Regions from separate parts of the Erwinia sp. V71 genome, predicted to be linked through region 2. Evidence: predicted binding sites of a transcription regulator. Region 2 holds the regulator's gene; each other region holds the start of a gene.
The links. Region 2 encodes PurR, which represses purine synthesis genes. Its sites were predicted from a motif close to CANGCAAACGTTTGCNTG; they were not measured.
Positions count from the first base shown of each region.

Region 1: the regulator PurR is predicted to act here: its motif matches at 2,928-2,945, upstream of ACSZO1_RS11465 (nucleobase:cation symporter-2 family protein).
Region 3: the regulator PurR is predicted to act here: its motif matches at 2,678-2,695, upstream of serA (phosphoglycerate dehydrogenase).
Region 4: the regulator PurR is predicted to act here: its motif matches at 3,234-3,251, upstream of purT (formate-dependent phosphoribosylglycinamide formyltransferase).

Region 1 is NZ_CBFFRK010000044.1:20,653-25,648, forward strand. Features, by position in the region: gene ACSZO1_RS11460 (AsmA family protein) at 1-1,338, opposite strand, end outside; gene ACSZO1_RS11465 (nucleobase:cation symporter-2 family protein) at 1,479-2,876, opposite strand; gene recG (ATP-dependent DNA helicase RecG) at 3,020-4,996, opposite strand, start outside.
Region 2 is NZ_CBFFRK010000033.1:15,090-20,085, reverse strand. Features, by position in the region: gene ACSZO1_RS09695 (Grx4 family monothiol glutaredoxin) at 1-295, opposite strand, end outside; gene ACSZO1_RS09690 (C40 family peptidase) at 710-1,531, shown strand; gene ACSZO1_RS09685 (YnhF family membrane protein) at 1,607-1,696, opposite strand; gene purR (HTH-type transcriptional repressor PurR) at 1,987-3,012, shown strand; gene punR (DNA-binding transcriptional activator PunR) at 3,009-3,953, opposite strand; gene punC (purine nucleoside transporter PunC) at 4,070-4,996, shown strand, end outside.
Region 3 is NZ_CBFFRK010000024.1:31,471-36,466, forward strand. Features, by position in the region: gene zapA (cell division protein ZapA) at 74-403, shown strand; RNA gene ssrS (6S RNA) at 444-627, shown strand; gene ACSZO1_RS08145 (5-formyltetrahydrofolate cyclo-ligase) at 694-1,287, shown strand; gene serA (phosphoglycerate dehydrogenase) at 1,348-2,586, opposite strand; gene rpiA (ribose-5-phosphate isomerase RpiA) at 2,878-3,537, opposite strand; gene ACSZO1_RS08160 (LysR family transcriptional regulator ArgP) at 3,660-4,562, shown strand; gene ACSZO1_RS08165 (oxidative stress defense protein) at 4,825-4,996, opposite strand, start outside.
Region 4 is NZ_CBFFRK010000066.1:2,813-7,808, reverse strand. Features, by position in the region: gene zwf (glucose-6-phosphate dehydrogenase) at 1-961, shown strand, start outside; gene ACSZO1_RS14090 (bifunctional 4-hydroxy-2-oxoglutarate aldolase/2-dehydro-3-deoxy-phosphogluconate aldolase) at 1,176-1,814, shown strand; gene purT (formate-dependent phosphoribosylglycinamide formyltransferase) at 2,015-3,193, opposite strand; gene ACSZO1_RS14080 (YebG family protein) at 3,331-3,654, shown strand; gene ACSZO1_RS14075 (tellurite resistance TerB family protein) at 3,773-4,429, shown strand; gene ACSZO1_RS14070 (prolyl oligopeptidase family serine peptidase) at 4,558-4,996, shown strand, end outside.

The DNA of each region.
Region 1 (4,996 bases), on a different contig from region 2:
ATGACGTAAATCGGTACGGTTAAACGTCGCTTCCGCGGCGTTCAGATTCAGCGTGCCGGACCAGATGCCCCACTGGTGATTGCGCGCCAGCAACAGATTGCTGCCGTTGCCATCGAGTGCCGTCATCTGGAACGGGAAAGCCGGATTAATATCGATCACCAAATTACGGCTGGCGGAGAAGCGACTCACCGTCACGCTGTCCAGCCAGCCCGGCAATTGCTGCATCCAGCGATCACGCCAGTTTTCTGGCAGAGTGTATTCCAGCCCGGCGATCACCAGTTCATCCAGCGTCAGGCGCTGCTGCGCTCGGTTCCACTGGCCCTGGGTGCGCACCAGACCATTTACCCAGCGTGAACTGAACTGGGTGATATTGATGCCCTGTGGCGAGAAGTCGAGATTGGCAATCGGATCATTCAGCGTCAGCTGACCATTGATAAAGTTGCTGGCGTTCATCGACAGTGAACCGCCATTACTTTCCCAGTCGCGGTTGCGCAGGGTGATATCTTTCAGCGTCAGGTCGAGGTCGGTCACTGCCCAGTCCGGCCCCTGCAGGCGGGCATTCGTGATATCCACACGTTCAAACGTGACCGACGGCAGGTCGAGAATAGGCTGCAAAAAGTCACTGAGTGACTGACTGGATTGCAGGCGAATATCATTCAGCCGCAGATTGGCGATACGCCAGTTACCGGCGGCATCACGCTCGGCGTTACCCGTCAGCGAGCCGCGCGCCAGATCCGCGCCAACGTTGCTGAATACCAGCCGTTGCTGATCAATGCGTCCCTGCAGCAGCACATTGTTGCCGGGCACACCATTAAGCGTCATTGATCCGGCGCTCAGCTGGAAGTTCGCACTGTCACCCAGCACATTATTAGCGACCGGCTGCCATGGCATCACGCCACCATTCACGCGTTCGGCCGTAATCGGTAATACGGTATGCGGGCTGGTGACCGCCATATCGCTTAACTGCAGGCGATTAGCCTGCAGCGGCCAGGCAACACGGTTATCGGAAACGTCCAGAGTGCCGCCCGTGACTTCGACGCTATCGAAATGCAGTGGTTCGCTGAACTGCGTCAGGGCAAAGCCCAGGTCAACGCTTTTGGCAACCACGACGGCCGGTTCGCCATCGTGACCAAAGGTGACGTCATTCAGAATCAAATGTGAGGGGTCGGAAAAACGGTATTCCACCTTAGCAACTGACAGATGGTAATCGGTATTATCGCTGATCCAGCGACTGGTCCAGTCTGCGCCCCAGCGGGTCTGCAGCACAGCAAACAGCACCACGATCACCAGCAGCACCAGTAACAGCAGTGTCAGAAGAAATTTTCCGATAAATTTCATCACGTCTTCCCTATGAATTTCCGGTATCCGGTTGTTATGCCTGAATTGCCCGGCTAGCTCAACAGGCTGGATGTAAAGTCAGAAAAACTCAATGAAAAGTCGACAGAAATACGGGCGAGGAGTTCCTCGCCCGGGGCAGGTTATTTCTCCTGCGCGTCTGGCGGGAAGACCAGGTTCAGGACGATGGCAGTGATACCGCCAGCGGCAATGCCGGAAGAGAGCAGGGTTTTCAGCCAGTCTGGGGCAAACTGCAGGATCAGCGGCTGCTGTGAAACACCGAGGCCAACGGCCAGCGACAGCGCGATAATCATGATCGCACGGCGATTCAGTGGCTCGCGCGAGACGATACGCACACCAGACGCCGCGATGGTGCCAAACATCACAATGGTTGCGCCGCCCAGCACAGGTTCAGGGATATGCTGCACAAAACCGCTCACTGCCGGGAACAGGCCAAGAACGATCAGCATCAGGGCAACAACAAAACCTACGTAGCGGCTGGCGACGCCCGTCAGCTGGATGACACCGTTATTCTGACCAAAGCAGGAGTTCGGGAAGGTATTAAACAGTGCCGAAACAAATGAGTTCAGGCCATTGGCCAGCACACCGCCTTTCAGGCGTTTCATATACAGCGGACCACTAACCGGTTGCTCAGACACGTCGGAAGTCGCGGTGATATCACCAATGGTTTCCAGTGAGGTCACCATAAAGACCAGCATCAGCGGGATCAGCAGGTTCCAGTCGAAACCAAGACCATAGTAGAACGGTTGCGGTACAGCGATAAGCGCGCTGTTGGACGGCGTGGTATTGTCCGGCAGCATACCCAGCGCCCAGGCCAGTGCATAACCGACCGCCATGGCGATCACCAGTGACGCGACGCGCAGATACGGATTACGCTGACGGTTAAGGAGAATAATCACCGCCAGCACCACGCCTGCCAGCAGCAGGTTTTTCGGTGCGCCAAAGGTGTGATCGTTCATCGCGGCAAAACCGCCACCGATGGAGGTGAGGCCAACCTGGATCAGCGACAGGCCGATAATCATCACCACAATGCCGGAAACCAGCGGGGTGATAATGCGCCGTGCCAGATGCAGCACGCGCGACAGTAGCATCTCGGTGCAGGAAGCGACCATCAGGGTGCCAAACAGCGCTGCCATCATGGTTGGGATATCAGCACCGCCGTTTTTCAGCGCCAGGCCACCCATAATCAGTGGCGTCACGAAGTTAAAGCTGGTGCCCTGAATGGAGAGTAATCCGGAACCGACGGGTCCCCAGGTTTTAATCTGCAGAATCGACGCCACGCCGGAGGCGAACAGCGACATACTTATAATGTGTTGCGTATCCTGCGCCGGTAAGCCCAGCGCCTGGCAAATCAGCAGGGCAGGGGTGATAACCGCAACAAACATCGCCAGCAGATGCTGGCAGGCAGCAAACAGGGTTTGCGGCAGCGGTGGACGATCTTCAAGGCGGTAAATCAGTTCACTCTTCGCGGCCGGTTTAGTGGCAGGCGTGGCACTGGCGAGATCAGTTTCTGCGGACATTGTTACGGTTCCCGGGGTAGAAAAGTGGCGATTTTAATCTTCTGTCGGCTAAAAGCAATCGTTTGCCGCTGTTCTGTTGTGATTTAGCAAACGATTAGCTGAGAGGTTACAACTGCGATACAAAGTTCTGGAGTAAGCGGGGATCAGGCGTTGGTATAACGTTCAGTTTCCGGCAGCCAGCGTTCAATCAGCGCCTGTGCCTGTTCAGGGTAATGCTGGTGGATATGGCGTGCCACACGCTGCACTTCCGGGATCATCGCCTGATCACGCAACAGGTCGGCGACCTTAAACTCGGCATTACCGGTCTGGCGCGTGCCCAGCAGTTCGCCGGGGCCGCGGATCTCCAAGTCACACTGGGCAATCACAAAGCCGTCATTGCTGTCGCGCAGCACCTGCAGGCGCTTTTGCGCGGTTTTGCTGAGTGGCGCTTTGTACAGCAACACGCAGTGAGATGCGATCGCGCCACGGCCGACGCGGCCACGTAACTGGTGCAGCTGCGCCAGCCCGAGACGTTCCGGGTTTTCGATAATCATCAGGCTGGCATTCGGCACATCCACGCCAACTTCAATAACGGTGGTGGCCACCAGCAGTTGCAGCTCACCCTGCTTAAAGGCCTGCATCACCTCTTGTTTTTCCTGTGGCTTCATCCGGCCATGCACCAGGCCGACATTCAGGTCCGGCAATGCGGCTTTTAGCTCTTCCCAGCTGGCTTCCGCCGCCTGTGCTTCCAGCAGTTCAGACTCTTCAATCAGTGTGCAGACCCAGTATGCCTGGCGCCCCTCTTCGCGGCAGGCGCTTTTCACGCGCGCGATAATGTCTGCGCGGCGGCTGTCGGGAATCGCCACCGTGGTGACGGGGGTGCGTCCAGGCGGCAGTTCATCAATGGTGGACGTATCGAGATCGGCATAGGCGGTCATCGCCAGAGTCCGTGGGATCGGCGTGGCGGTCATAATCAGATGGTGCGGATGGAAGCCCTGCTCTTCGCCTTTTTCCCACAATGCCAGCCGCTGGTGGACGCCAAAGCGGTGCTGCTCATCGATAATCACCAGTGCCAGTCCGTTGAACTGTACCTGCTCCTGGAAAATGGCATGGGTGCCAACAATCATCGACACCTCGCCGCGGGCGATAGCTTCCTGCTGTGCCTGACGCGCTTTGCCTTTCTGTTTCCCGGCCAGCCAGCCCACTTCAATGCCCAGCGGCGCAAACCACTGCCGGAAATTATTAGCATGTTGTTCGGCCAGCAGCTCGGTTGGCGCCATCAGCGCCACCTGTTTGCCATACGCGATCACATTCAATGCCGCCAGTGCGGCGACCAGGGTTTTCCCGGAGCCGACATCACCCTGCACCAGACGCATCATCGGGTAGTCTTTCGCCAGATCAGCAATGATTTCGCCCACTACCCGTTGTTGCGCGCCAGTGGGTTTAAACGGCAGAGCCGCCAGCAACTGATCACTCAGTTGCTGCCGGGCAGGCATAGGCAGGGCATGGTAGCGCTGCGCGCCAGCACGCACGGCCAGCATACTGAGGTTATGCGCCAGCAGCTCTTCCATGATCAGGCGACGTTGCGCAGGGTGCTTGCCGCTGTCCAGGTCGGTCAGCGCCATATCTGGTGGCGGACGATGCAGAGTATGCAGCGCCTGCGGCAGACTGATCATCCCCTGACTCAGCTCCGGCGGCAGCAGTTCGGCAATCGCGCAGGTTTCCAGCAGGGTTAACGCCTGGTCGGTCAGATTGCGCAGAGTCGCCTGGCGTACGCCTTCGGTGGTGGAGTAAACCGGCGTGAGCGTCTCCTGCAACTCAACGACGCTGTTATCACCCTGTACGCGATACTCAGGATGGATAATCTCCGCACCGCGCTGGCCGCGTTTGATTTCGCCATAGGCGGTGACCCGGCGGCCCGGTGCCAGGCTGTTTTTCATGCCAGCGTTAAAATTGAAAAAGCGCATAGTCAGTACGCCGCTGCCGTCACTGATTTGACAGGTCATCATACGGCGACGGCCAAAGCTGATATCGGTATGCAGCACTTCACCTTCCACCGTGGCATAGATGCCCGGCAGCAGGTCATTGATGGCATAAAGCTGGGTGCGGTCTTCGTAACGCAGCGGGAGGTGCAGCAGTAA
Region 2 (4,996 bases):
TCAGCGTCTGCAGTTCACCGCGCTGGAACATCTCCACCACGATATCGCTGCCACCAACCAGTTCACCTTCAACCCACAGCTGCGGGAAGGTCGGCCAGTTAGCATATTTTGGCAATTCAGCACGGATGTCCGGGTTCTGCAGGATGTCCACATAAGCAAAACGCTCGCCACAGGCAGACAGCGCCTGCACAGTCTGGGCAGAGAAGCCGCAGCTTGGCAGCTTAGGGGAACCTTTCATGTACAGCAGGATTGGGTTTTCTGCGATCTGGCGCTGAATTTTTTCAACAGTACTCATATTGGCCTTCCTTAATTCGTTACTTCGTGTCAGCTATTGTAGCGGTACTGTGTCACCTGTGAAAACGACATTTTGCACCACGATAGCGCTGAAAGGCCCATTATGCCAAATCCCGGGAATAAAATAACAATTACTTCGCATTTCCGGCGATTAAAACCATTAATACCTTGCAATAATATTGGTGAGATAAGCAGCTGTTTTGGCTCATTTATGACACTGATAACATTAATAAACTGATTAATCCAAAAAGCGCTTACCTTTTGCGAAAAAGTTAGATTAGAATTGCCAGACCCTGCCGCCATGCGCGACAGACAGAATCACGGCCCCATGACTGACACCGGCTTAACAGTGTGTTGTCGTGGGATATGAGTGTGGTCCTCTCAGAGGCGAATGAGAGCTTAATCTTAAATAACCATGCGTTTATTCATCACACTATTTATGCTGGCCTTTGCCCAGCTGTTCTTTAATCTGGCGCACGCATCGCCACATACCCCTATGAATGCCAGCCAGCAAAAGGCTGAGAAGAAAAGCGCCAGCGCGGATGAGCGCCGCAAGAAACGCCCGGTCAAAACCAGCGAAAAGAAAACCAGCAACAAAACCAGCAAACCCGAAAAGAAAACCCGCCAGACTCCCGCGCAGACCACGCAAACGAAGAAGAAAACCAGCGTTGCCGCCCTCTCCCTCAGCAAAGCCAAAAACAGTGGTGAAGAGAAAAAACTGCTGGTTAAACGTTATGCGCCGCAGCGTAAACGCAAAGGCGCAGAAGAGAATGATGCCGCCAGTGTGGACAATGGCCCGTTAAAAATGAGCAAAGCGCACCGCGAGCGCTACCAGAAAGCCCGTGAAACCGCGATGAACAAACTGATGGGCCAGCTCGGCAAGCCCTATTTATGGGGCGGTAACTCACCGCGTTCCGGCTTCGACTGCAGCGGGCTGGTGTGGTATGCCTACAAAGATCTGGTAAAAATTAAGATCCCCCGCACGGCTAATGAAATGTACCACCTGCGTGATGCCGCGCAGATCAAGCGTGAATCACTGGAGAAAGGCGATCTGGTGTTCTTCCGCATCAACAATCGTGGTGCAGCGGATCATGTTGGCGTGTACCTCGGTAACGGCAAATTTATCCAGTCACCGCGCACCGGCAAAGATATTCAGATCAGCGCCCTGAGCGAAGAGTACTGGCAGCGCCACTATGTCGGCGCGCGCCGTGTGATGACGCCGAAAACCATCCGCTAACCTTGTTGCGCAAACAAAAAAACGCCTGATGCATGCATCGGGCGTTTTATTTTTAACGACTAAATTGCTGTAAAATCAGTTCAATACCGCTACAAAACTGAACGCAATAATCATCAGCAGCACGCCAACAGTGGTCATCAGCGATAACTTCAGATCAGTATCCATCTACGACTCCTTAAAAGACCCTACAAATAATACCTGTAACTATTTTCCCACAGTAGCGGGTAAAAATCTCGTGTTCTGCTCACAGCCTTGATAGAATTCCTTTTTTTCGTTGCGCAACAACTGCAACAGCGTGTGCCTGTGCCTTGCCGTGTTTCCTGACGTCAGTCTCCTTCCCGACGTCATTCAGCTGCAACATACTGACTGCTCGCCACCCTAATACGAGCATAAAACGCAAACGTTTAACTTGATTTCAATCAAAGGGTTAACATAAACCCGGGAGTACCAGTTTCATGGCAACAATTAAAGATGTGGCGAAACGCGCCGGTGTCTCCACCACCACGGTTTCTCATGTCATCAATAAAACCCGCTTTGTCGCGGAAGAGACGCGCGAAGCGGTGTGGGCCGCCATTAAAGAGCTGCACTATTCGCCAAGCGCGGTGGCGCGCAGTCTGAAGGTCAACCACACCAAATCGATTGGTTTGCTGGCGACCTCCAGTGAAGCGCCCTATTTTGCGGAAATTATTGAAGCCGTGGAAAACCGCTGCTTCGCCAAAGGCTATACGCTGATCCTCGGCAACGCGCATAACGATCTGCAGAAGCAGCGTGCCTATCTGTCGATGATGGCGCAAAAACGCGTCGATGGTCTGCTGGTGATGTGCTCGGAATACCCGGACGATCTGCTGCAGATGCTGGAAGAGAACCGTAACATTCCGATGGTGGTGATGGACTGGGGCGAGTCGCGCGGCGATTTTACCGATACGGTACTGGATAATGCCTTCGAAGGCGGTTATATGGCAGGCCGTTATCTGATTGATCGTGGCCATCGCGATATCGGCGCCATTCCCGGCCAGCAGGAGCGCAATACCGGGGGTGGCCGCCACGCCGGTTTCCTGAAAGCACTGAGTGAAGCCAATATTCCGCTGCGCGAAGAGTGGATTGTGCAGGGCGACTTTGAACCGGAATCCGGCTATCGCGCGATGCAGCAAATTCTGGCGCAGAAACAGCGCCCTACCGCGGTATTCTGCGGTGGCGATATTATGGCCATGGGCGCGATTTGTGCGGCTGATGAGCTAGGACTGCGCGTGCCGCAGGATATTTCGGTGATCGGTTATGATAATGTGCGCAACGCGCGCTACTTCACTCCGGCGCTGACCACCATCCACCAGCCGAAAGAGCGCCTGGGACAAACTGCGTTTGATATGTTGCTGGATCGTATCACCAGCAAACGCGAAGAATCGCAGACCATCGAGGTACATCCGTCGCTGATTGAGCGCCGTTCAGTTGCCGATGGTCCGTTCGTCGATTATCGCCGTTAATCTCCTGTACCGGCCACTATGCTGGCCGGTGACAGCTCTTCACGCAGCCACTCTTCATTCATCGTTTCCGCACTGCCAAGATACTCCAGCAGCCAGCTCAGCGCCGGTGAGGCACTTTGTTCCGCCCAGGTGACACAGCAGTGGCTGTCGGGGAATGCCGTCGTCAGCGTCAGCTCCGCCAGTTTGCCCTGTGCAATGAGCGGCGCAGCGAGATGCCCGGGCACCATACCGACACAAAGTCCTGCCTGCAGGCACTCCATCGCGCTGCGCCAGTGCGGTGCCACCAGCCGCCGCTGGTTATCCAGCGTCCAAGTATTGCGCCGTGGCAGATTACGTGAGGTATCTTCCAGCGCCAGTGCCGGCCACTGGCGAATGGTGTCATCATCAATCACACCGGACAGCTGTGCCAGCGGGTGCTGCGCCTGAACCACACAACGCCAGTTCAGCGCCCCCATATCGCGAAAACCAAAGCGTCCCCCGACCGGGCTCGCCTGGGTAGCGCCAATCGCCATATCCACACGACCATCATCCAGTGCATCCCAGACACCATTAAATACCTCGCAGGAGATATGCAGTTCCATATCGGGGAAATGGCGATAGAAATCCAGCACCAGCTGATTGGTACGCTGCGGTTTGACGATGGCGTCAACTGCAATACTTAACTGACCACGCCAGCCATTTGCCACCTGCTGACACTGGCGACGGGTGGCGAGCATTTTTTTGATAACAATGCGCCCCTGTTCAATAAACACCTTACCCGCTTCCGTCAGGACCACATCACGGTGACGACGTTCAAATAAGGGCACTGCCAGCCACTGCTCCAGCTGACGCACGGTATAACTGACCGCAGACGGCACACGATGCAATTCGCTGGCCGCCGCACTAAAACTGCCGGTACGCGCGACAGCATCAACCACTTCAAGAGAATGTTCTGACCACATGTTCTGCTCACAAATTTTTTGCACGCAACGGGCAAATATTAGCGTTTCACAACGCGGGATGCACCCGCTTACACTCTGCGCGTGATATTTACCTGCAAAAGAAGAGTTGTTCCCCGATGAAATCAAAAGGATTTATGATCTACCTGGCCTTGCTCAGCATGCTGGGTTTTCTCGCCACTGATATGTACCTGCCCGCCTTTGGCGCGATGCAACAGGATCTCGCGACGCAACCCGGCGCGATCAGCGCCAGTCTGAGTCTGTTTCTGGCCGGTTTTGCCTGTGCACAACTGATTTGGGGGCCGCTGTCAGATCGTATTGGCCGTAAGCCGGTGCTGATCATCGGCCTGGCGCTGTTCGCTCTCGGCTGTGCCGGGATGATGGCGGTTCATGACGCCACGCTGCTGCTGGTACTGCGTTTTGTGCAGGCCGTTGGCGTTTGTGCGGCGGCCGTCAGCTGGCAGGCGCTGGTGGTGGATCGCTACAGTGGTGCGCAGGCAAACCGCGTGTTCGCCACGATTATGCCACTGGTGGCGCTCTCGCCAGCGCTGGCGCCGTTGCTGGGCGCATGGTTACTGGAGCATTTTCACTGGCGGTCGATCTTTATTGCGCTGTTGTTGATCGCACTGGCACTGCTGATCCCGACGCTGCGTTTGCCTGCTGCTGGCCATAAAACCGCAACGGCGGAATCAGTGAGTTTTCTGCAGTTACTGAAATCACGCAGTTACAGCGGCAATGTACTGATCTATGCCGCCTGCTCCGCCAGCTTTTTCGCCTGGCTGACCGGTTCGCCGTTTATTCTCGCCGACCTGGGGCTGTCGCCCGCAGATATTGGTCTCAGCTATCTGCCACAGACCATCGCCTTTTTAATCGGCGGTTTTGGCTGCCGTACTCTGCTGCAGCGTGTTGACGGTAAACAGCTGTTACCGTGGCTGCTGCTGGGTTATGCCATCAGCGTTGCCGCGCTGTTTGCCGTGGCGCTCTCAACGCAGGCGACACTGACGGCATTGCTGATCCCATTCTGTGGCATGGCGATGGCCAATGGT
Region 3 (4,996 bases), on a different contig from region 2:
TAGTGGCGCCCCTCCCAAGCCCTTGAGTGGTAAGGGTGAATTTGCGGGCGTAGTATTCAGTCAGGAAGGTGGCATGTCTGCACAACCGGTAGATATTCAAATTTTTGGCCGTTCATTACGGGTAAATTGTCCGCCTGAACAGCAAGATGCGCTGAACATGGCGGCACAGGACCTGAATCAACGGTTGCAAGATTTAAAAGTTCGCACTAGAGTCACAAATACTGAGCAGCTGGTATTCATTGCCGCGTTGAATATTTGTCATGAACTGGCGCAGGAAAAAGTCAAAACACGTGACTATGCCGCCAACATGGAACAACGCATTCGCATGTTACAGCAGACCATTGAACAGGCATTACTTGAGCAAGGTCGCATAACTGATCGCCAGGGTGCAAAGTTCGAATAACACTTCATGGTTAACTGTGGTACAGTGACGGTGAAGTAAATTTTCTCTGAGATGTTTGCAAGCGGGCCAGTCCCCTGAGCCGATATTTCATACTTACAGAGTGTGACGCTCCGTAACCTGTGAGCATGCTCGGTTCGTCCGAGAAGCCTGATGGTTGCGACGGCATACTCACCTTGAACCAAGGGTTCAAGGGTTACAGCCTGCGGCGGCATCTCGGAGATCACCTTCTTTTCTTAACGGTCATACCGTTTCTGCCCTCGGGCAGCAAAACCAGCCATCACGAGTTCCCTATGACATCTTTCACACTGTTTGATCGTCAGGATATTCGTACCCATGTGCGCCATCTGCGCCGCGCGCTTAGCGACGAACAACAACAACAGGCAGCCGAACTGGCCGCTGAACATGCGCTGAATTTTCTCCCGATTGCTCAGGCACAGCGTATCGCACTGTTTCTCTCCGTCGATGGTGAACTGAATACCCGTCCCCTGATTGCCCACCTGTGGCAGCAAAAAAAGCAGCTGTACCTGCCGGTATTGCACCCTTTTGCCCGCGGGCAGCTGATGTTTCTGCGCTACGACGAACATACCGAGCTGCAGCCAAACCGGCTGCGCATTCCGGAACCGCCACTGGATATCCGCAATCTGCTGCCGCTGAGCGAGCTGGATGTGGTACTGATGCCGTTAGTGGCATTTGATAGTGAGGGCAACCGGCTGGGAATGGGGGGCGGTTTTTATGACCGTACCCTGCAGAACTGGCAACAGTATCGGATGCAACTGGTAGGATTCGCCCATGACTGTCAGCGGGTGGAACAATTGCCAGTGGCGCGCTGGGATGTCCCGCTGTCAGCGATGATCACGCCGGGCAAGTTGTGGCAATGGCCATAAACACAAGCAGAGATCGGGTGTGATAAAACAAGGGAGCCTTTCGGCTCCCTTGTTGCGCCATCAGTACAGCAGACGCGCGCGGATGGTGCCAGGAATCGCCTTCATCAGTTGCAGCGCTTTATCCGCCACATCCTGCTCTGCGTCGATATCAATCACCACATAACCCATCTGCGGAGTCGTCTGCAGATACTGGGCGGCAATGTTGATGCCCTGCTCAGCGAAGATCTGGTTAATCGCAGTCAGCACACCAGGACGGTTTTCATGGATATGCAGCAGACGGCTGACGGCTTCACCATGCAACGGCAGCGACGCTTCCGGGAAGTTAACCGCGGTCAGGGTTGAACCGTTATCGGAATATTTCGCCAGTTTACCGGCCACTTCAATACCGATATTTTCCTGTGCTTCCTGAGTAGAACCGCCGATATGCGGGGTCAGGATCACGTTATCAAACTGACACAGCGGCGAGTTGAACGGATCACTGTTGGTCGCCGGCTCGGTCGGGAATACGTCGATTGCCGCACCAGCCAGATGCTTATCTTTCAGCACCGCGCACAGTGCCGGGATATCCACCACAGTACCGCGTGAGGCGTTAATCAGCAGTGAACCGGGTTTCATCAGCGCCAGCTCTTGCGCGCCAATCATGTTCTGCGTGGCGACCGTTTCCGGCACATGCAGGCTGACCACATCGCTCATGTTCAGCAGGTCAGAAAGATGGCGCACCTGCGTGGCGTTACCCAGCGGCAGTTTGTTCTCGATATCATAGAAGAACACGTGCATGCCCAGGCTTTCCGCCAGCACGCCCAGCTGCATACCGATATGGCCGTAGCCAATGATACCCAGCTTCTTGCCGCGTGCTTCGTAAGAGCCTACCGCCAGTTTATTCCACACGCCGCGATGAGCTTTGGCATTCGCTTCCGGAACACCGCGCAGCAGCAGCAACAGTTCGCCAATCACCAGTTCGGCAACGGATCGGGTATTGGAGAAAGGCGCATTGAACACCGGAACCCCACGTTTCGCTGCTGCAGTCAGATCGACCTGGTTGGTGCCGATACAGAAGCAGCCCACTGCCACCAGTTTTTCCGCCGCGGCGAAAATCTCTTCGGTCAGATGGGTACGCGAACGGATGCCAACAAAATGCGCATCACGGATGGATTCTTTCAGCGATTCGCTGTCCAGCGCGCCTTTATGAAATTCGATATTGGTATAGCCTGACGCGCGCAGATTTTCCAGCGCGCTCTGGTGGACACCTTCCACCAGCAGGAATTTAATCTTGTCTTTCTCCAGTGATACCTTTGCCATTTCCCGACCTTAATTTTGCAGACAGATGTAACTGATATACCCGAGGTATAAGCCAGCCTTCTGTCAAAATATCAAAAAATACGCTGGCGGCAATACAAACGATTGCCTTGCCCCCAGCACGGCGGCATCGTCAGACAGCACAATGTAACAGATTATAGCGATTCGCTTCACCCGGGCAGAATGAAGGTGCAACAGGCCTCACTTATGTGACATAAGTCACCAAATTTAACCTGTTGAAGAAAAGATATTTTTTAGCAGTAAATAACTGCCGGCGCCGCCGCGCCGGACAGATCATTTTTCGATAGTTTTGACGCCATCTGGCGTGCCAATCAGCGCCACATCCGCGCCACGGCTGGCGAACAGCCCGACAGTGACGACACCGGGAATCGCATTGATCGCTTTTTCCAGCGCAATCGGGTCAAAAATCTGCAGATTATGCACATCAAGAATAATGTTGCCGTTATCGGTCACCACATTCTCGCGGTATTGCGGCAGGCCACCCAGTTTCACCAGCTCACGGGTCACGTGCGCACGCGCCATCGGGATCACTTCCACCGGCAGCGGGAATTTACCCAGCACGTCGACCTGTTTCGAGGCATCGGCAATACAGATAAATTTGTCGGTAACCGCCGCGACAATCTTCTCACGCGTCAGAGCCGCACCACCGCCTTTGATCATATGCATCTGCGGGTTGATCTCATCCGCGCCATCAACATAAACCGCCAGCGAGTCCACTTTATTGAGATCGAATACATCAATGCCTAAGCTGAGCAGCTTAGCGGTTGAGGCTTCAGAACTGGAAACCGCGCCCTCAATCTGATCTTTTATCGTGGCCAGTGCATCAATAAAGTGTGAGGCGGTCGAGCCGGTGCCAACACCTACTACGGTTCCGGGCTGTACGTATTTTAGTGCGGCCCAGCCAACTGCTTTTTTCAGTTCATCCTGCGTCATGATATGTTTAAAGCCTCAGCTGCATTGAAGTGCCTTAGTATAGATTGATCGCTTAGGTCAGGGCAAAAGCCAGATTTTGTGGCATAGTGCTGGCATCCCACCTGAAGGAGAAGACAACCACAATGAAACGCCCGGACTACAGAACGCTTCAGGCGCTGGATGCGGTGATCCGTGAGCGCGGTTTTGAACGCGCCGCACAAAAATTATGTATTACCCAGTCTGCCGTATCGCAGCGCATTAAACAGCTGGAAAATATGTTCGGCCAGCCGCTGCTGGTACGTACTGTTCCGCCACGCCCGACGGAGCAGGGGCAGAAACTGCTGGCTCTGCTGCATCAGGTGGAACTGCTGGAAGAGGAGTGGCTGGGTGATGAACAGGGTGGCACCACCACCCCACTGCTGCTGTCACTGGCGGTCAACGCCGACAGTCTGGCAACCTGGCTGTTGCCGGCGCTGAAAGATGTGCTGAGCGATTCGCCGGTGCGTCTGAACCTGCAGGTGGAAGATGAAACCCGCACCCAGGAGCGTCTGCGTCGTGGTGAAGTGGTGGGCGCGGTCTCCATTCAGCCGCAGCCGCTGCCGAGCTGTCTGGTCGATCAGCTGGGTGCGCTCGATTATCTGTTTGTTGGTTCGAAAGAGTTTGCTGAACGTTATTTCCCGAATGGCGTCACCCGCTCGGCACTGCTGAAAGCACCTGCAGTCGCCTTCGACCATCTTGATGATATGCATCAGGCGTTTTTACAGCAGAACTTCGATCTGTCACCGGGCAGTGTGCCCTGCCATATCGTTAACTCGTCGGAAGCCTTTGTGCAGCTGGCACGGCAGGGATCGACCTGCTGTATGATCCCGCACCTGCAGATCGAAAAAGAGCTGGCAAGTGGTGAGCTGATTGATCTGACACCGGGGCTGTTGCAGCGTCGTATGCTGTACTGGCACCGCTTTGCGCCGGAAAGCCGCCTGATGCGCCGGGTGACTGATGCACTGTTGTCGCATGGCCATCGTGTTCTCAGACAGGATACGGAATAAAAACAGTGCGCCGGTTTTGTTGTCAGACGACTCATCAGGTCAAAGCACAAAGCACCTGAAACCGTGCAGCAACAAATCAGTTCAAGGCACAGGGAACACGGTTAGCGGAGGAAAGCGTCCCGCGCCATGGACGGCGCGGGACGAACGCCCATGGATGGCTGCTTTTGCGTCTTGCCGGAGCTGACCGTGTTCCCTGGGCAGCCACGAGACTAAAAGCGACGCTCCCGAGCTTTAAGCTGATTCGCCGCTGTTAAGCAAGAAATTACGGATTTCGCTGGATCTCAAACACCACATCCACCTGATCATCAAAGTGAATGCTCTGCTGTTCGTAAGTCTGCGCCGCCGAGGTCATCGGCGCGGCATCGGTCGTTTTAAACATCCGCGCCACCGGCATCGGCTGATAATTGGCAACATGATAGCGAATGCTGTAAACC
Region 4 (4,996 bases), on a different contig from region 2:
GTTCCGTATTGACCACTATCTGGGTAAAGAGACGGTGCTGAACCTGCTGGCGCTGCGCTTTGCCAACTCACTGTTTGCCTCTAACTGGGATAACCGCACCATCGATCACGTGCAGATCACCGTGGCGGAAGAAGTGGGTATCGAAGGCCGCTGGGGTTACTTTGACCAGGCCGGTCAGATGCGCGATATGATCCAGAACCACCTGCTGCAGATCCTGACCATGATCGCCATGTCACCACCGGCTGATCTGACGGCTGACCGCATTCGCGACGAAAAAGTGAAAGTATTGCGCTCACTGCGCCGTATTGATCACACCAACGTGCGTGAGAAAACAGTACGTGGTCAGTATACCGCGGGTTTTGTGCAGGGCAAAAAAGTGCCAGGTTATCTGGAAGAAGAGGGCGCGAACAAAGCCAGTAATACTGAATCCTTTGTCGCTATCCGTGTTGATATCGACGACTGGCGCTGGGCGGGTGTGCCGTTCTACCTGCGTACCGGCAAACGTCTGCCATCAAAATGTTCAGAAGTCGTGGTTTACTTCAAGAACCCGGCGCTGAATCTGTTTAAAGATTCCTGGAAAGAGCTGCCGCAGAACAAGCTGACCATTCGTCTGCAGCCAGACGAAGGCGTGGATATCGAGATCCTGAACAAAGTGCCGGGTCTGGATCACAAACACAACCTGCAGACCACCAAACTGGACCTGAGCTTCTCGGAAACCTTCAACCAGTCGCATCTGGCGGATGCCTACGAGCGTCTGCTGCTGGAGACCATGCGCGGTATCCAGGCGCTGTTTGTACGCCGTGATGAAGTGGAAGAAGCCTGGAAGTGGGTGGACTCCATCATGGAAGCCTGGGCTGCGGATAAAGAAGCACCGAAGCCGTATCAGGCCGGTACCTGGGGGCCTGTCGCGTCAGTAGCGATGATCACCCGTGATGGCCGTTCCTGGAACGAATTCGAGTAATCAGTCGCTGAATAATCAAAACCCGCACTCTGCGGGTTTTTTTCGCCCCTATAAAAATGAACCACAGTTTTAAAAATTGCGCTAACGCATGGACGGCGTGGAAGCAGATCATGTATGGTAGATCCGCTATCACATTCCTGACGCCGGATAAGCGTCGCTTTCGCCTGCTGCCGTCAGCGTGACCCGCAGCGGGCCTGACGGGGGATAAAGACTGATGAAGAACTGGAAAACGAGTGCTGAACAGATTTTGACGACCGGGCCTGTGGTGCCGGTGATTGTGGTCAATAAGCTGGAGCATGCGGTTCCAATGGCGAAGGCGCTGGTGGCGGGCGGGGTGCGCGTGCTGGAAGTGACGCTGCGTACGCCGGTGGCGATGGATGCACTGCGCGCGATGATCAGAGAAGTGCCGGACGCGATTGTCGGTGCCGGGACGGTGATCAACACTCAGCAACTGCACGAAGTGACGGAAGCGGGCGCGAAATTTGCTATCAGCCCGGGGCTGACCGAGCCATTATTAAAAGCGGCAACCGCAGGTTCAATCCCGTTAATTCCCGGTATCAGCACCGTGTCTGAACTGATGCTGGGGATGGACTACGGCCTCAAAGAGTTTAAATTCTTCCCGGCGGAAGCTAACGGTGGCGTAAAAGCGCTGCAGGCGATTGGCGGACCATTCCCGCAGGTGCGTTTCTGCCCGACGGGCGGCATTTCGCCGGCGAACTATCGTGATTATCTGGCGCTGAAAAGCGTGCTCTGTATCGGCGGTTCATGGCTGGTGCCAAATGATGCGCTGGAAGCTGGGGACTGGGGACGGATTACTCAGCTGGCGCGTGACGCGGTGGCAGGGGCGAGATAATCTCTATTTCTTCTCCCTCATAGCAGGGGCATGATTCTCCCTCCCCCTTAGAATGGGGGAGGGCAGGAGAGGGGGAACCAACGACTCAGCATCTTGGCCGTTGGCTCCCCCATCCCAGCCTTCCCCCGCTTGCGGGGGAAGGAGCAGAACGGCGCGAATGGTGACCCCATTGCATATATGGCGGAAGGAGTCACTCGGCGTTAACCGCTAACCTTCACCCCACCGGCACAGGCAATCGCACGCTCAACCGCCTGCTCAACCGTCTCCGCCGTTGCCAGTGCCACACCCAGACGGCGCTGACCGCGAATTTCCGGCTTACCAAACAGACGCAGTTGCAGACCGGCACCCAACACCGCAGGGACGCCGCTAAACTGCACATTGTCACTGTCCAGCTGTGGCAGGATCACGGCTGACGCTGCCGGGCCATACTGGCGAATGCCGCCAACCGGCAGGCCGAGGAAGGCGCGCACATGCAGGGCGAATTCCGACAGATCCTGAGAAATCAGCGTTACCATACCGGTATCGTGCGGGCGAGGTGACACTTCGCTGAACACCACGTCATCGCCGCAGACAAACAGCTCAACGCCAAACAGACCATGACCGCCCAGCGCACTGACCACTTTCTGCGCGATGTCCTGCGCACGTTGCAGCGCCAGATCGCTCATCTGCTGTGGCTGCCAGGATTCACGGTAGTCACCATCTTCCTGACGGTGGCCGATTGGCGCACAGAAGTGAATGCCATCAATGGCGCTGATGGTCAGCAGGGTTATCTCAAAATCAAATTTCACCACACCTTCCACGATGACGCGTCCGGCGCCCGCGCGGCCACCCTGTTGTGCGTACTCCCAGGCGTGATCCAGCTGCGCTGCATCACGGATAAAGCTCTGACCTTTACCGGAAGAACTCATCACTGGCTTGACGATGCACGGGAAACCAATTTCCTCTGCGGCCTGCAGGAAGGCTTCTTTGCTGTCAGCGAAACGGTAGGTAGAGGTTGGCAGCGCCAGCTCTTCCGCGGCCAGACGACGAATCCCTTCACGGTTCATGGTCAGACGTGCGGCACGGGCCGTTGGCACCACGCGCTGGCCCTGTTTTTCCAGCTCAATCAGCATATCGGTGGCAATCGCTTCGATTTCCGGCACGATATAATCAGGACGCTCTTGCGCAACCAGCGCTTTCAGCGCTTCGCCATCCAGCATATTGATCACATGGCTGCGGTGTGCCACATGCATGGCCGGGGCATCGGCATAGCGGTCAACGGCAATTACTTCTACGCCTAAACGCTGGCATTCAATCGCCACTTCTTTGCCCAGTTCACCTGAACCTAACAGCATTACACGGGTTGCGGCAGGGCGCAGCGCGGTTCCAAGAGTCGTCATAATAGCTACCTGAATGGATGATAAAATCGCGCGCAGTATAAACGAAAACGTTTGCGCGGGCATCTGCTTTGCCCGCTTGCCGGGAAAAAAAATGGCTGATATACTGGATATAAATACAGTTAAACGAGGCTGAGATCATGGCTGTTGAAGTAAAATACGTCGTAGTGAGAAAAGGTGAGGAAAAGATGACCTTTGTCAGCAAAAAAGATGCGGATGCTTACGATAAGCTGCTGGATATGGCTGAAGTCTTTTCCGACTGGCTGGGCGCCAGCCAGATTGGCCTGGAAGAGGAACAGCTGGAAGCGCTGGGCATGTATCTGGCAGAAAACAAAGACAGCGTGCAGCATATTCTGCGCACCAGCAAAATGCCGCAGGCTGAAGCTGAATCCGCTGCCAGCAGCGCAAGCGAAGCGGGCGGGCAGGATGATGCCAAACCTGTGCGTGCAGTGAAGGTTGCCTGATCATCTCCCGACAGGCGACTGCCGGTCGCCTGTTATTTTCCCGTCTTTTCTTCCGCTTACGCTTCTTGACGTCCATTGTTCTACTCTGAATTCCATTCTGAGTGGTAAAGGAAATGAGATGAACAACTGGCTGCAGCAAATTCAATCCGTATTAGGCAACAGTAAAAGCCATGGCAAAAGCAGTGGGGAAGGCCTCAGCAAAATGCTGGCGCCGGGTGCACTGGGTGGTCTAGCGGGCTTACTGATTGCCAGCAAATCATCACGTAACCTGCTGGCCAAATATGGCAAAAATGCGCTGATTATCGGCGGCAGCGCCGCGGCAGGCGCGGTGCTGTGGAACAAATACAAGCAGCGCGTCAGCGAATCTCACCAGAACGAACCGCAGTTTGGCCACAGTGAAACCCCGGTGGATGCGCGTGCTGCGCGTCTGATTACTGCCCTGGTGTTCGCGGCGAAAAGTGACGGCCATATTGATCAGCAGGAGCGCCAGGCGATTGAGCAGAATGTGCATCAGCTGGGAGTCGGTGCGCAGGGCGAAAAACTGATCCAGCAGGCCATCGACCAGCCGCTCGACCCGCAGCTGCTGGCGCGGGATATCCGCAATGAAGAAGAGGCGCTGGAACTCTACTTTCTCAGCAACGCCGTGATTGATGTCGACCACTTTATGGAGCGCAGCTATCTGCAGGCGCTGGGCGATGCACTGAAAATCCCGCAGGATGTACGTGACGATATCGCCCGCGATATTCGCGACGAAAAGCAAAAGTTACCCGCCTGATTATCATCCGGGCCGGAAAAAACCGGCCTGGCTATTTTTTTCTGTTGTTTTCTTGTGGTTTACCGCTTGGCAATCATGCGCACAGATGCCACCCTTAACACTATGACTCACAACGGTGTTAATGCGCGATGACCCCACCTAAAGCCAAAAAAATTCCCCACATAATGACCCTGCATGGCGATACGCGTCAGGATGATTACTACTGGTTGCGCGATGATGAGCGTGAAGATACGGCGGTACTCGACTATCTGCACGCGGAAAATGATTACGGCAAGTGGGTGATGGATTCCCAGAAAGCGCTGCAGGACAGCCTGCTGAAAGAGATGATCGACCGTATCCCGCAGCAGGATCACTCCGTGCCGTATGTGAAGAGTGGTTTCCGCTATCAGCGGCGTTATGAGAATGGCAATGAGTACGCCATTTATACCCGCCAGCCCGCCGATACCGCCACGCCGGACGAGTGGGAGATATTGCTCGACGCCAACCAGCGTGCGTCGCACAGTGAATTCTATACCCTGGGCGCACTGGACATCAGTCCTGACAATACCATTATGGCGCTGGCGGAAG